Regions from separate parts of the Lactiplantibacillus plantarum genome, predicted to be linked through region 1. Evidence: predicted binding sites of a transcription regulator. Region 1 holds the regulator's gene; each other region holds the start of a gene.

Region 1 (3,156 bases):
GCTGATGATCAGTCGGTCAGTTATGCTGATGATCCCCACCGATTCGTATTGACCGGTCAAAAGGACGAACAACGCCAATATTTGGATCGACAAGTTTAAACGAAAAAGTCACTTGTTACTAGCAAATATGCTAGGCAAGTGACTTTTGTTATTTGAAGTTGTTGGTGATGATCTGGCCATCTTTGACACTCAACAGCGTCTTGTCAGTGGTATCTGGCTGTAGCAACTGAATGGTATAACCAGCCGCAAGATTTTTCTTGAGCGATTTTGACAATGATTTGAAATTTGAAGTAATCGTCGTGATTGCTTTTTGATTTTGAGATGGATATGATTTAATCGTCTTCAAAGATTTAACGTACTTTTTATTGGTTGGCGTAATCGTATATGTTTTCGTTGACTTGGTGAATGCAACGGTGCCAATCGATTGATAGTTAGATTGTAATTGTTTAAGGATATTTTCTTCATTCAACTTAGTCGTTGCGGCCGCGCGTTTGGTGTTGGCTTCGTTAAAAACGACTTGTGAGGAACTCAAGCTCGTTGATTTAGACTTGCTGGTACTAGCGCTAGTACTCGTACTAGATGATGCTTTGCGCGTCGATTGCTGTGACTGGTTGTATGGCCAGTAAGGCAATTTAACGACCGCGTAGATGGTGACCAGGGCGCTGAGGACCGTAATTAGTGTTAGAAATTTCCAACCACCACCGGTTTGACGTGCGTAAATCACGGAAAATAATGCTAATAGAAAAACAATCAAGCCCATAATGGCTAGGAACAACATGTAACCAACTCCCAATGTTTAAAATAGTATAATCATTATACCATTGAACTATTGGCTGTTCGTCACAGATTTGAAATATTTTGAAAAGAGATCTGACTAATAACCAATTTGACGCCAGCACTTTTTCTGTCGATACACCGGGAGAATCAGGCGCCGCTGGTTCAATAGCAATGGTGCTACCACCAAATCACAGTAACGCCACGGTGGGATAGTGTTGATGCCTGGCGCAAGGTGCCTGCAGCGTATCTCTCAGCGCACGGTTGTTTACAACAAGTGGGTGGTATATTTACGAGCTACCGATAAATAGGTGCGACGAGTAGGTATCGCGCTTCGATTAGGCTTGAAAGAGGACGAATTGCCAATTTACAAACGGCGATACTAACGAATCGGGGTGATGATGACTTTTTTATTCAGAAGGCAATCGGTTGGGCATTGCGGGATTATGGCAAAGTGAATTCGGAATGGGGGCGTGCTTTTGTCGCAAATAACGTGCTCTCGTCCCTGGCACGGCGGGAAGGGTGTAAATATTTGTGAGTGGAATCTGTAGGCATGCCATCAACCTGCTCTAAAAACTGGCGAATAAAAAAGATGACAAATTGAATTGTCATCTTGTGGGTGATAGTTTACTGAAACAGCATGTCGCGATATAAACCGACAACTTTGCCTAATACAGAGACGTTGTTCAAGATAATTGGGGCCATCGTGTCGTTCTCAGGTTGTAGTCGGTAGTGATCGGCCTCTTTGAAGAATCGCTTGCAAGTCGCTTCATTTTCATCGGTCATGGCAATGATGATATCACCATTGTCAGCGGAACTTTGACGCCGAACAATGACTTGATCACCATTCATGATACCGATATTGATCATACTTTCGCCACGGATGGTGAGCATGAAAAGGTCGCCACCGAATGATTCAAGTTCCTTAGGAATTGGAAAATAATCCGTCGCTTCCTGTACGGCAAGAATTGGTTGGCCGGCGGTTACCGTTCCAAGTACCGGAATTTGATGTGGCGTAGTTTCGACGCCCAGTGCTTCGAAACCGGCTGGCGTTACCTCAATGGCACGTGGCTTAGTTGGGTCTTTTTGGATGTAACCTTTTTTTTCTAGCCGTGAAATGTGGCCGTGAACGGTCGAAGTCGAAGATAAGTCAACGGCTTCACCAATCTCACGAACGGTTGGCGGGTATCCTTTTTCATTGACACGTTCATAAATAAAGCGAAGAACGGCCATTTGTTTGCTTTCCGATGTTTTACTCATCTTGGCACCTCATTTTTTATTTTCATTATTGGTTAAACCAATTGTAGCATAGCGTTTCATAGCTTTCAAACAAATGTTCGGTTGACAAACACTATTAATTGATTTAGGGTCTAATTTCGTGTATATTTCAAGAGTGAAAGGGGCTGCTGATTTGATTTCAAAAGAATTGCTTGCTCGGATCAATGAGTTAGCTCATAAGGCGAAAGCCGAGGGGCTCACCGAGCTAGAAGAAGCCGAACGTCAAGAGTTGCGGCAAAAATACTTGAAGGAATTTCGCGCCGGTTTTCGGCAACAAGTTGAAATGCTTCAGGTTTATGATAAAGATGGTAAAGAGGTTACGCCAGAAAAGGTCCGTCAAGTGCAACGCGATCGCGGTCTTCGAGATGATTAACCGATTTCAGGAAAATTTGTCAACTGACAAATTTTCCTTTTCTTTTATTATTAATTTGTGTAGACTAGTTTAATGAAGACTGTAATAAGGGAGGGGAATGACTGTGTCTACAGGAATTTGGATTTTAATCGTCGTTATCGGCGTATTGGTTGGGTTAACTGGTGGTTTCTTCGGTGCCCGGCACTATATGCAAAATTACTTGAAGCAAAATCCACCAATTAGTGAAGAAATGCTTCGTAGTATGATGATGCAAATGGGTCAACGCCCATCCGAAAAGAAGTTACATCAGATGTTGAATTCGATGAAAGCTGCATCTAAAAACGATAACAAGTAGTAAAAAAGTGTCGGCTCGCTTTAAATTGCGATCACCGACACTTTTTTATTATCGAACTTAATGTTTCTGACGGGTTGTAGCAGGATCAACGTATTTGAACGTTGGGTCGATTTGACGATCCAAGTCGTCAAAAGCGTGCAACATTTTAGTTTCAATTTGTTTTTGACCAGCATCATCTAGTTTCAGCTTACGATCAATATCAATCGGTTTACCAAAACGGACGGTGACCCGCTGACGACTAAAAAGTTGTTTGAAGGTCAATGGACCTTGGTAAACGGTTGGGACTAGTGGAACACCGGCCATCTTAGCGATGACGGTTGCACCGCCTTTAAGTTCTTGTGAGTGGCGCGTTCCCGATGGAAACATGATTAATGAAAGCTTACCGCTGCGCAAAAAT
Region 2 (3,156 bases), 200 kb from region 1:
GGTTGAAGCATCAACAAGTGACGAACAACCAGATTACGGGAACCACGCTGACTAAGACAGCAACCGTGTTAACAACGTCAATTCCGTATTCGACTGGTTGGCAGCTACGAGTTGACGGTCAAACCGTTAGGACTCAAGTTGTCAACAAAGGGTTTGTGGGGGCCAAGTTGACAGCCGGCCGGCACCAGATTCGATTGACGTATCACACACCAGGACTAAAAATCGGCATATGGTCGAGTATTATTGGTGGTGTGATTAGCATACTGATTGCCTGCTGGTGGGGGCTTCACAAACGTGTCAGACAATCTTAATTGAGTAAATCGGTATTAAAATAGGCTTCTTAGGAATTAACTTTGATTCCTAAGAAGCCTATTTAACGTTAGATGGAACACAAACGAATGTATGCCATAGCGAAATTCACAATTAACAGCCACGACTGGTTAATTATGAGGTTGTCGCTAACGCAATTAACTGTTCGGGAATGACTGGTGCGGTGGCTAATTTTTGCCATTCACTGGTTGAGACTAACATGACGAGTGGCGTGCTGACCGTTGTCAACCACGTTTTCTGCGGAGTAACGGGTGCCATGGCCGTTGTGATGTCGGTATTGACCTCAGACTCAGTAATCTGCCAAAGTCGATGTGTGACGTGCGCGGTATCCGTCACCTCGACGACCGGGGCAAAATGACCGACCCAGTCGTCAATCAACATCTCGATAACGGGTTGCTGTGGGTAAAGGACTGTGTTGATCATGCCGGGAACCATGGTCGTCACGGTTTGATCCACCGGCCAGCTGCCAATTAAGCGCCACTGGTGAACACCGTTGAGTGTGAGTTCGTACCAGTAATAGCTGGCTTCGGTTGTCGTCATTGTATCCTGGCTGTCCCAATTGGTCGCAGCTGTTTGAATTTTAGTTTGACCAGTTGTGGTCGGTAACACCGCTTTAAACGGTTTGAGTTGCATAGCGAGACCTCCCTAGGACTTTGAGCATAGCATGACGTTAACGTGGCGGCAAGCATTTCTTGCCACGAAATCCGTCAATCGAGGTGAAATTGATTTAACATTAAAATTTGGTTTTTATCGGTGCACCAGTGTTAAGCCACTGTGAAAATGTGGTACAATTTAGCAAGCAAACATACGTTTTATTTAAAGGAGTTTTTTCGGTGTACGAATATTTTCTCGGTCAAGTGACCGATGTAACCCCCGGTTATGTGGTGATTGAGGTCAGCGGCATTGGTTATAAAGTGCTAACGGCTAATCCATACCGTTACCAGGTGGGCCCAACAGCAGTTAAGATGTATATCCATCAAGCCGTCAGCGAAAATGGCATGAGCCTATTTGGCTTTTTTGATGCTGACGAGAAGGCGTTGTTCGAAAAGTTGCTCGGGGTTTCGGGAATTGGTCCGAAGTCGGCCCTCGCGATTTTGGCCAACAACGACCATGCAGGTCTGATCCAAGCCATCAATCAAGAGAATGCGACTTATCTGACGAGTTTTCCTGGCGTGGGCAAGAAGACAGCTCAGCAAATCGTGCTGGACTTGAAAGGTAAATTAAACGATCTAAACGTTGATGTTACTGGTCAAACTGCGCTCGATGTGGATGCTCCTGCTGTTGATGGCGCGTTAGCGGACGCGTTGGCGGCTCTGGAAGCTCTTGGCTATTCGAAAGCGGATGTCAAGAAGGTCACTAAGAAGTTGGAGACGTTTAGTCAGACACAAGGGGCCGATACGAACACCTTGTTGAGTGAAGGACTACGACTATTGATGAAGAAGTAGATGGGAGGGGTAACTAAATGGACGATGACAAGTTATTATCCGGTGACAAAGCCGATGACGAAGAGGCGTCATTAGAAAAATCGCTCCGTCCGCAAACGTTAGCCCAGTATATTGGTCAGGCCCGGGTCAAGCACGAATTAGGAGTGTATATTGAAGCGGCCCGCAAGCGTGAGGAATCCTTGGATCACGTTTTGCTGTATGGTCCACCGGGATTAGGGAAGACCACGCTAGCGATGGTAATCGCCAACGAGATGCAGGTCAATATCCGCACGACCAGTGGCCCTGCAATCGAAAAGCCAGGTGATTTGGTTGCGCTCTTGAATGAACTGGAGCCGGGTGATATCTTATTTATTGACGAAATTCACCGGTTACCGAAAATCGTTGAAGAAATGTTGTATTCGGCCATGGAAGATTTTTTTGTCGATATCGTGGTCGGACAGGGGCCAACCGCCCATCCCGTGCACTTTCCACTGCCGCCGTTTACGCTGATTGGCGCGACCACCCGAGCTGGTATGCTGTCAGCTCCGTTACGTGACCGATTTGGAATCGTCGAACATATGGCGTACTATGAAGTTGCTGATTTGGAAGATATCGTTAAGCGGACTGCAGATATTTTTCAAACGAGTATCAAACCATCGGGTGCCCACGAAATTGCGCGTCGCTCACGGGGAACGCCCCGCATTGCTAATCGCTTGTTCAAGCGAATTCGTGATTTTGCAGAAGTGGCGGATCAAGATGCCATTGATGAGGCCATTGTGGCGCGATCACTGACATATTTACGCGTAGATGATGCCGGCTTGGACGAGACTGACAATAAGCTCTTACGAACGATGCTAGAGTATTATGACGGGGGTCCGGTCGGGCTTGCTACGATTGCGGCCAATATTGGTGAAGAAACGGATACAATCGCGGAAGTGGTCGAACCGTACTTACTCCAGATTGGGTTCTTGAAGCGAACACAACGTGGACGCGTTGTTACAATTAAAGGTTATCAGCATTTGGGATTCCCATACCCAGAAAATAAATAAAGATAAGAGGTCACAACATGAGTTTAACACTTGAAGATTTTGATTATGATTTACCACATGAACTGATTGCCCAGACACCAATCAAAAAACGGGATAGTTCACGGTTGTTGGAATTGGATCGCCAAACGGGCGAAATGCAAGATAAGCATTTCTACGATATTATTGATCAACTCAATCCAGGCGATGCGGTCGTTATGAATAATTCCCGCGTTATGCCAGCTCGTTTGTATGGTGTTAAACCTGAAACTGGTGGTCACGCTGAAGTCCTATTATTGCATAATACGGAAGGTGATGAATGGGAGACACTCATGAAACCTGCCAAACGTGCCAAGGTCGGTACCGTGATCTCATTT
Region 3 (3,156 bases), 1.4 Mb from region 1:
ACAACTAACTCTGACGACAGTTACAGCGATAGCGATAGTGAAGAATCTAGCGATAGCACGGACTATGACTCAGATTCAGAATCAGATTCTGACAGTATCACTATTGGTGATGACGACATCGATATTGCCGACCAAAAAGCTTACAGTACCTCATTTACCGACAGTAGCTGGGCGAAATCCACATTTAAAATCGATAAAGTCACGGTCTACAAAACTGATGGCACTTATACTAGCGGTAGCGGCAATGACAAGAAAGATTTTAACGGCGTCGTAAAAGTTCACATGAGTATCCATGCTGGGCAAGATATTTCAGCCTATCCGACCCAGGCCAAACTCAGCACTAACGACGGTCAACAAGTCGAAGCCGACATGGATAGCGATGATTTTGACGGTGATTTAAACAGCGGTACCGATTCTGACGGTAACCTATACTTTGTTTTGTCAAAACTATCCAGTGTTAAAGACATCACTAGTATTCGTCTAAAATGGGATGCTAGTTATGATACTGACGATTATGACGACGATAACGCTTATAAGACATTTGATACAACGCTTAATTTAAACTAGTTATCAATCAATACTGGTTATAAGCTGTTTAACTCGTAAAATCGGTGGCAGCTCGTAATTAAATCACGTCAAAATAAATACACATCCCCCCATCAGCTAGACTTCCGCACTAGCCTGATGAGGGGATTTTATTGCTTTTAAAATGTTCTGCACTCCTGTAATTATTCTCAGCTAACATTAATTAACTTTTTAAGTATTCCGCTTTATTTCGTAAGAAGCACTTCACTGCATCATCCAAGTCAAACCCATTTTCCATTGCCAAAATACTCAACCACCACACGGATTCACTAATATTTTCATTACTTTTAGCTGTTTTATTAATTAAAAGCCGTCGACTTCTGTGTATTTACTGGCTGTAATTAAGCGATAATTACCAGCATTAACTGTTAGTTCTATCCGCGCTTTACGGCTTCGGATATAATAATTTTTCCCACACCTTTTGATTTCATCTGGTTGTATCAGAATATGATTGACTAAATCTTTAATTTCAACTTCGCTTAAATTAACGGCTAATTTCTTATTAATACGTTGAAAGACCCGTGGTGTATAGCAAATATGTGTTCTAATTAACTCAAGAATTACGGATTGTTTGCTCATTTACTGCCCTCCAACATTTAATCATGCACTTGCTTTTTAGAACGTACGTTCCTATAATTAAGGATAACATATTCGGTTCTGAAAATATATTTTCCTCTGGAGGTCAACATGAAAACTGCATTATTTCTAATGCTAGATCAATACGCAGATTGGGAAGCTTCTTATCTAGCTAGTCAATTAAATCAAAGCACTGACTGGCAAGTTAAAACGACTTCAACAACACCATTGGTTACGTCAATTGGTGGCTTCACCACTAAAGTTGACTATCAACTGGATTGTTTACCAACTATTGACTTATTAATCCTAATTGGTGGTAACTCTTGGAATATCAATAATTCATTATTATATTCACTAGTTCAGCAACACCTCAATGCCTCAAAACCAGTTGGCGCAATCTGTGGTGCGGTAGATTACTTAGCCCAAAACGGTTTTTTAACTGGTTATCAGCATACCGGCAATTCACTGGCGATGTGGCACAATTATCCTAACTATCAAAACTCAGCCGACTTTCATGAACAGCAAGTCATTAGCGACAAGAATCTAGTCACAGCTAACGGCACAGCGGCACTGGCATTTACTGCCGCCGTTTTACAACTAATTCATTTTCAATCTAGTGAAGAACTAACCCGAACTATCGATCTATACCGCTTAGAATTTTACCAATACTGTCAAAAATATGGTAATCCGTTCGGCTAAGTTTTTCCAAAAACTAATCTTGTCAGTTAAAACAACGTCAACACTCGCGCCAAATTCTGCCGCATAATGCAGACACCTTCTTGGATAGATAAATCATGCGTATTAAATAAAACAATATTCCCAATAAAAGTTTCAAAGAAGAGTTGTTCATTAGCTTTCAGAATTTAAAAGCAATATTATCATTTTAGTTATGCGGTTCAAGGCCAAGTGACATCGCCATTCGACCCAACTCTGGGCTCGATAGTCACTTAGTTCTACCTAAAAACGAGATCCAAGCACGTATGAAGACGTCGCTGGATCTCGTTTTTTAATTTTTATGACGACAATTAGTGCCGTGAATAAACCGGAGCATGCTCGTTCTTAACCGATTTCACTTAATTAAGCTTGGTAATCCTGATAGTCTACCGCCAAGTTCTCCAAAGCATTCAAAACAGGCAAGAACTTCTCTCCTAATGGGGTGAGTGAATATTCAACCTTTGGTGACACCGGTGGATAAACCTTGCGATTGAGTTCACCAAAACGCAAGACCCGCTGACTAAGGAAATACAGAATAACCATGCTCCATTTTCCGCGAACGACTTTTTGAACACTGGCAAATGGACAATCCAAAAAGTTTTCATCCGATACCGATTCATTCATAATATTTACTATCCCTGTTCATAATTAATCAATCGTACGACGTTAACTGATAACCACTATTATACTAAAGATTGTCCGGCCACCGTCGTTCATGATACCGTATTTGTCTAGATAGCTATTTTATTTCTTTACTAATACTAGTTTAGAACAGATTAGTGCGCGGCTGCACGCTGATTCGTGTCATTGCCCACTTCTAGTGTCTTATCTGGGTAACTGCTCGGGTAAGCGCGTCCGCTCACGATAAAACCAGCTAAACATTGGTCGTTTCCTGGTCAAAGACAATTACCCGTTTACCTTGATTACCACCCTGTTCAAAATCAAGATGGGCCTGTTTGACCGCGGCGAGCGTAAATGGGTAGGCCTTCGAAACAGTGACCGTTAATTGACCTTGCTGATACAAGTCAAGAATAGCCTTGCGAGCATCCTCTGAAAGATCGCCAAGTGCATAGACTGCCGTAATTCCAAGCGCTGCTGCTTGTTTCTTATCTGGCACCCCGTTAACCGAGACCAAGCGGCCACCCCGTTTCACCACCTGGTAACTAGCGGCTAAGGTTTGTGCGCCCGTCAAATTCACCACAAGATCAACGTCGTGAACTAATTCTGTAAAATCTTCAGTTTGATAATCAATGATTTGATCCGCACCTATACCTTTTAGAT
Region 4 (3,156 bases), 1.1 Mb from region 1:
ACGATGACTTGTGCCATGTGCCCCATACTTCCGCGCGCCAAATTTCTCATAATAATCGTAAGGAATACTATATAGGTAATTAACTTTAGGCATATCCGCATACAGCGAAGTGTCAAACACGGCTACTTGAGTCGCTTTTGGTAATAAATCACGGAATACTTCAATATAATAAGCCTGCGTTGGATTATGTAGCGGCGCATACTCAGATAAATCTTTGATTTTTTTCAAGGTTTGCGAGGTAATAACGACAGAGTCTTTGAAATCTTCGCCACCCGCAACAACCCGATGACCAACCCCAGTGATTTCACTAAGATGAGTCACAATATTATCGCTCTTCAGCCGTGTTAAGACCATTGCAGCGGCTTCTTTTGCATCAATTTGGTCCTTAGTTTCAGAATATTTACTACCATCCGCCTTCTTAATTGTGAAAACGGAATCTGGCAATCCCAGCCGATCAACCATTCCCGATGCGATTACCGTTTCTTCGGGAACACTGAAAAGCTTCCATTTTAAAGTTGAACTGCCGGCGTTAATTGCTAAAATTTTTGCCATGACTATTTTTCCTCCATCCATCATCAAGTGTGCCTAATGCCAGTTTAACTAATAGTGGATACGCTTTCAAGGATTTGTTCACAAACTTTCAATTTTCATAACATTGCAAACTTAATTGTCGGCATATTATTTCTTTCATAAGGCGAAATTAGCCTATAATATAGTTAATAGAAAGCGAGGCGATCATGATGAAAAAAACGTTTACTTGGTCCGTCAGCAACGGCTTTGCTGTCCTCCTCCTGACCGTGGGAACAATTCTTGCTATCATCACTCTTGGTATTAGCTTTGGTTCACCAATCAGTGTCGACGCCATGGTCACAGCAGCGGCTCTGTGGCTAGCCGGTGTCGTCTTCTTACATCCAGCCCCTGTGAGAATTCTAATTCCCGTCATCACATTAGTCAGTCTCAGCCTTGGTTACGCCACCTACTTTAGCACGTCCGGTTCATGGTTGCTTGCGATTTTAGCGACCATTATCACAGCCGGCATCATCAGCTACGGTTTTAGTCTCCGCAAGAGCATTCGCCAACACCACAGCCATTGGTACGATTAACTTCCTAGTCTGATTCATTTTCTTCTAAATCAAAATCGTCAATCTAAACATCGCAACAGGCATCGGCGCCCTTATCGCGATGCTTTTTTATTTAGCTTTCAATCCAGATTGTTAACCCGTATCAGTTTTTCAAAGGCAAAAGTGACCAGCTAAGATTCGCTGGAAAAAATTCGGAATAGCATGCACCCGTCTGGCTAGTTCGTCCTACATTGACTCCCAGGCATTTTCGCCAATTGCTGGAACACGACGAGCCCAGATTCAAGCCGCCGAAGCCCGCGTCTTAAATATTGGTCTGCCGCAGCTTAACCATCATTTAAGGCCACATCACAGAGCCCCGCCCGGCATCATCAATCAACAGCAGACAAACACGAACAGATGTTTTATAATAGGAAGCGACTAAATTCAGAAGGGATTCTCCGATGGCAACTAAGATTGGAATTCGACAATTGGTAGAATTCGTCTTGCGACAAGGCGATTTAAATGAAGTAAAGAATAGCCAGAACACTGCATTGAACGGTGCTAAGATTCATCGTCAGCTCCAGAGTAGTCGTGGTGAAGACTATGATAGCGAAGTTTACCTGAAAAAAATTGTGACGATGAACGATACTGATTACATTATCGCGGGTCGGGCAGACGGGATTCAGTTAAATGATGATGGGGCGTTGATTGAAGAAATCAAAACATCCGATCAAGTCTTCGAGGACTTAAGTACCAACACGTTGACACTTTACTGGGGGCAGATCAAAGTCTACGGTTACCTGTTACTGCAAGAACATCCCGATCTTGAGCAGGTCACGTTGCAGCTGACTTACTTTCAAGTCATCAATGAAAAAATCACGAAGACCCAGCAAATCCTTCACCGGGGTGAACTAGACGCATTCTTCCACGACTTAATTACAGAATATGAATACTGGTTGACATTACGAGCCGATTTACGACGACAACGAAACGCTTCTATTGAAGACTTGCCATTTCCGTTTCCAGCTTTTCGGCCGGGCCAACATGAATTGGCTGGCGCTGTTTATAAGACAATTCGGTTGCAAAAACGCCTCTTTGTCGAAGCACCAACTGGGACGGGGAAAACGATCTCAACGCTATTTCCGGCCATCAAAGCAATGGGCGAAGACGTGATTGAGCGCCTCTTTTACCTGACCGCTAAGCAAAGTACGCGCCACGTTGCTGAAGAAGCGGTCACGCTAATGAGTCATGACGGACTCAAACTGAAAAGCATTACGCTAACTGCCAAGGATCAGATTCGGTTTCCCGAGGAACAAGATGTACTTCCGGAAGATAATCCTTATATGATTGGCTACTACGACCGACTTAAACCAGCACTCAAGGATCTGTTGACCCATGAAGACCAGATTACCCGTTCCGTGATTGAACAGTATGCTCGCAAGCATACTGTCGATCCGTTTGAATTTTCACTCGACACGTCGCTCTTCTGTGATGTGATTATTTGTGACTACAACTATCTTTTTGACCCATTAGTCTATTTACAACGATTCTTTAGCGAACGTGATGACGACAACTTTTTCCTTATCGATGAAGTCCACAACCTTGTTAGTCGCTCCCGTGATATGTACTCTGCAGCCGTTAGTGACCAGCCAATCAGTGCGTTGCTAAAATTAGCCAAGCCCGATAAAAGTCAGCCAAGTGACGACTTACAACGCGAACTCAAGAAAGTCCGGCGTAGTTTTACGCGCATCCGTAAAACCTTGATTGATGACCAAGTAACGGAACAGGTGCTACCTGATCCCCCGGACAAATTATTACGCACCCTCAGAACATTTAATGAATTTGTGACTGACTGGTTGGCGCAACAAAAGCCGGGGCCACTGCTCGACGCCGTCCGTGACTATTTCTTCGCCTGTCTGACCTTTGTTAAAATTGGCGACCTATATGATGGCAGCTACCAGACGCGCTTCGTCCTTGACGGTCATCACTTAACGATCAAGGAACTCTGCCTAGATCCCAGTGACTTTCTTAATCGGTCATTAGAGCTCGGCAGTGGTGCTGTCCTATTCTCTGCGACGCTGACCCCGATGGCTTA

Evidence for each region. Region 1 encodes LexA, which represses DNA repair genes until DNA is damaged. Its sites were predicted from a motif close to CNAACANNTGTTNG; they were not measured.
Region 2: a site for LexA is predicted at 1,131-1,144, ahead of ruvA (Holliday junction branch migration protein RuvA). Genes of this name have one in related genera too.
Region 3: a site for LexA is predicted at 1,203-1,216, ahead of E5260_RS02145 (type 1 glutamine amidotransferase family protein). Genes of this name have one in related genera too.
Region 4: a site for LexA is predicted at 1,472-1,485, ahead of E5260_RS14035 (ATP-dependent DNA helicase). Genes of this name have one in related genera too.

The regions. Positions count from the first base shown of each region.
Region 1 is NZ_CP039121.1:1,903,885-1,907,040, reverse strand. Features, by position in the region: gene E5260_RS08825 (hydroxymethylglutaryl-CoA synthase) at 1-99, shown strand, start outside; gene E5260_RS08820 (hypothetical protein) at 149-778, opposite strand; gene E5260_RS15620 (DNA alkylation repair protein) at 1,082-1,312, shown strand; gene lexA (transcriptional repressor LexA) at 1,402-2,034, opposite strand; gene E5260_RS08805 (DUF896 domain-containing protein) at 2,186-2,425, shown strand; gene E5260_RS08800 (YneF family protein) at 2,523-2,759, shown strand; gene E5260_RS08795 (lysophospholipid acyltransferase family protein) at 2,817-3,156, opposite strand, start outside.
Region 2 is NZ_CP039121.1:2,107,691-2,110,846, reverse strand. Features, by position in the region: gene E5260_RS09915 (YfhO family protein) at 1-311, shown strand, start outside; gene E5260_RS09910 (hypothetical protein) at 445-963, opposite strand; gene ruvA (Holliday junction branch migration protein RuvA) at 1,164-1,775, shown strand; gene ruvB (Holliday junction branch migration DNA helicase RuvB) at 1,793-2,803, shown strand; gene queA (tRNA preQ1(34) S-adenosylmethionine ribosyltransferase-isomerase QueA) at 2,821-3,156, shown strand, end outside.
Region 3 is NZ_CP039121.1:476,962-480,117, reverse strand. Features, by position in the region: gene E5260_RS02155 (DUF805 domain-containing protein) at 1-567, shown strand, start outside; gene E5260_RS02150 (DUF3781 domain-containing protein) at 889-1,164, opposite strand; gene E5260_RS02145 (type 1 glutamine amidotransferase family protein) at 1,273-1,860, shown strand; gene E5260_RS02140 (winged helix-turn-helix transcriptional regulator) at 2,239-2,499, opposite strand; gene E5260_RS15355 (zinc-binding dehydrogenase) at 2,750-3,127, opposite strand.
Region 4 is NZ_CP039121.1:2,967,664-2,970,819, forward strand. Features, by position in the region: gene E5260_RS14025 (acetate/propionate family kinase) at 1-552, opposite strand, end outside; gene E5260_RS14030 (hypothetical protein) at 741-1,103, shown strand; gene E5260_RS14035 (ATP-dependent DNA helicase) at 1,523-3,156, shown strand, end outside.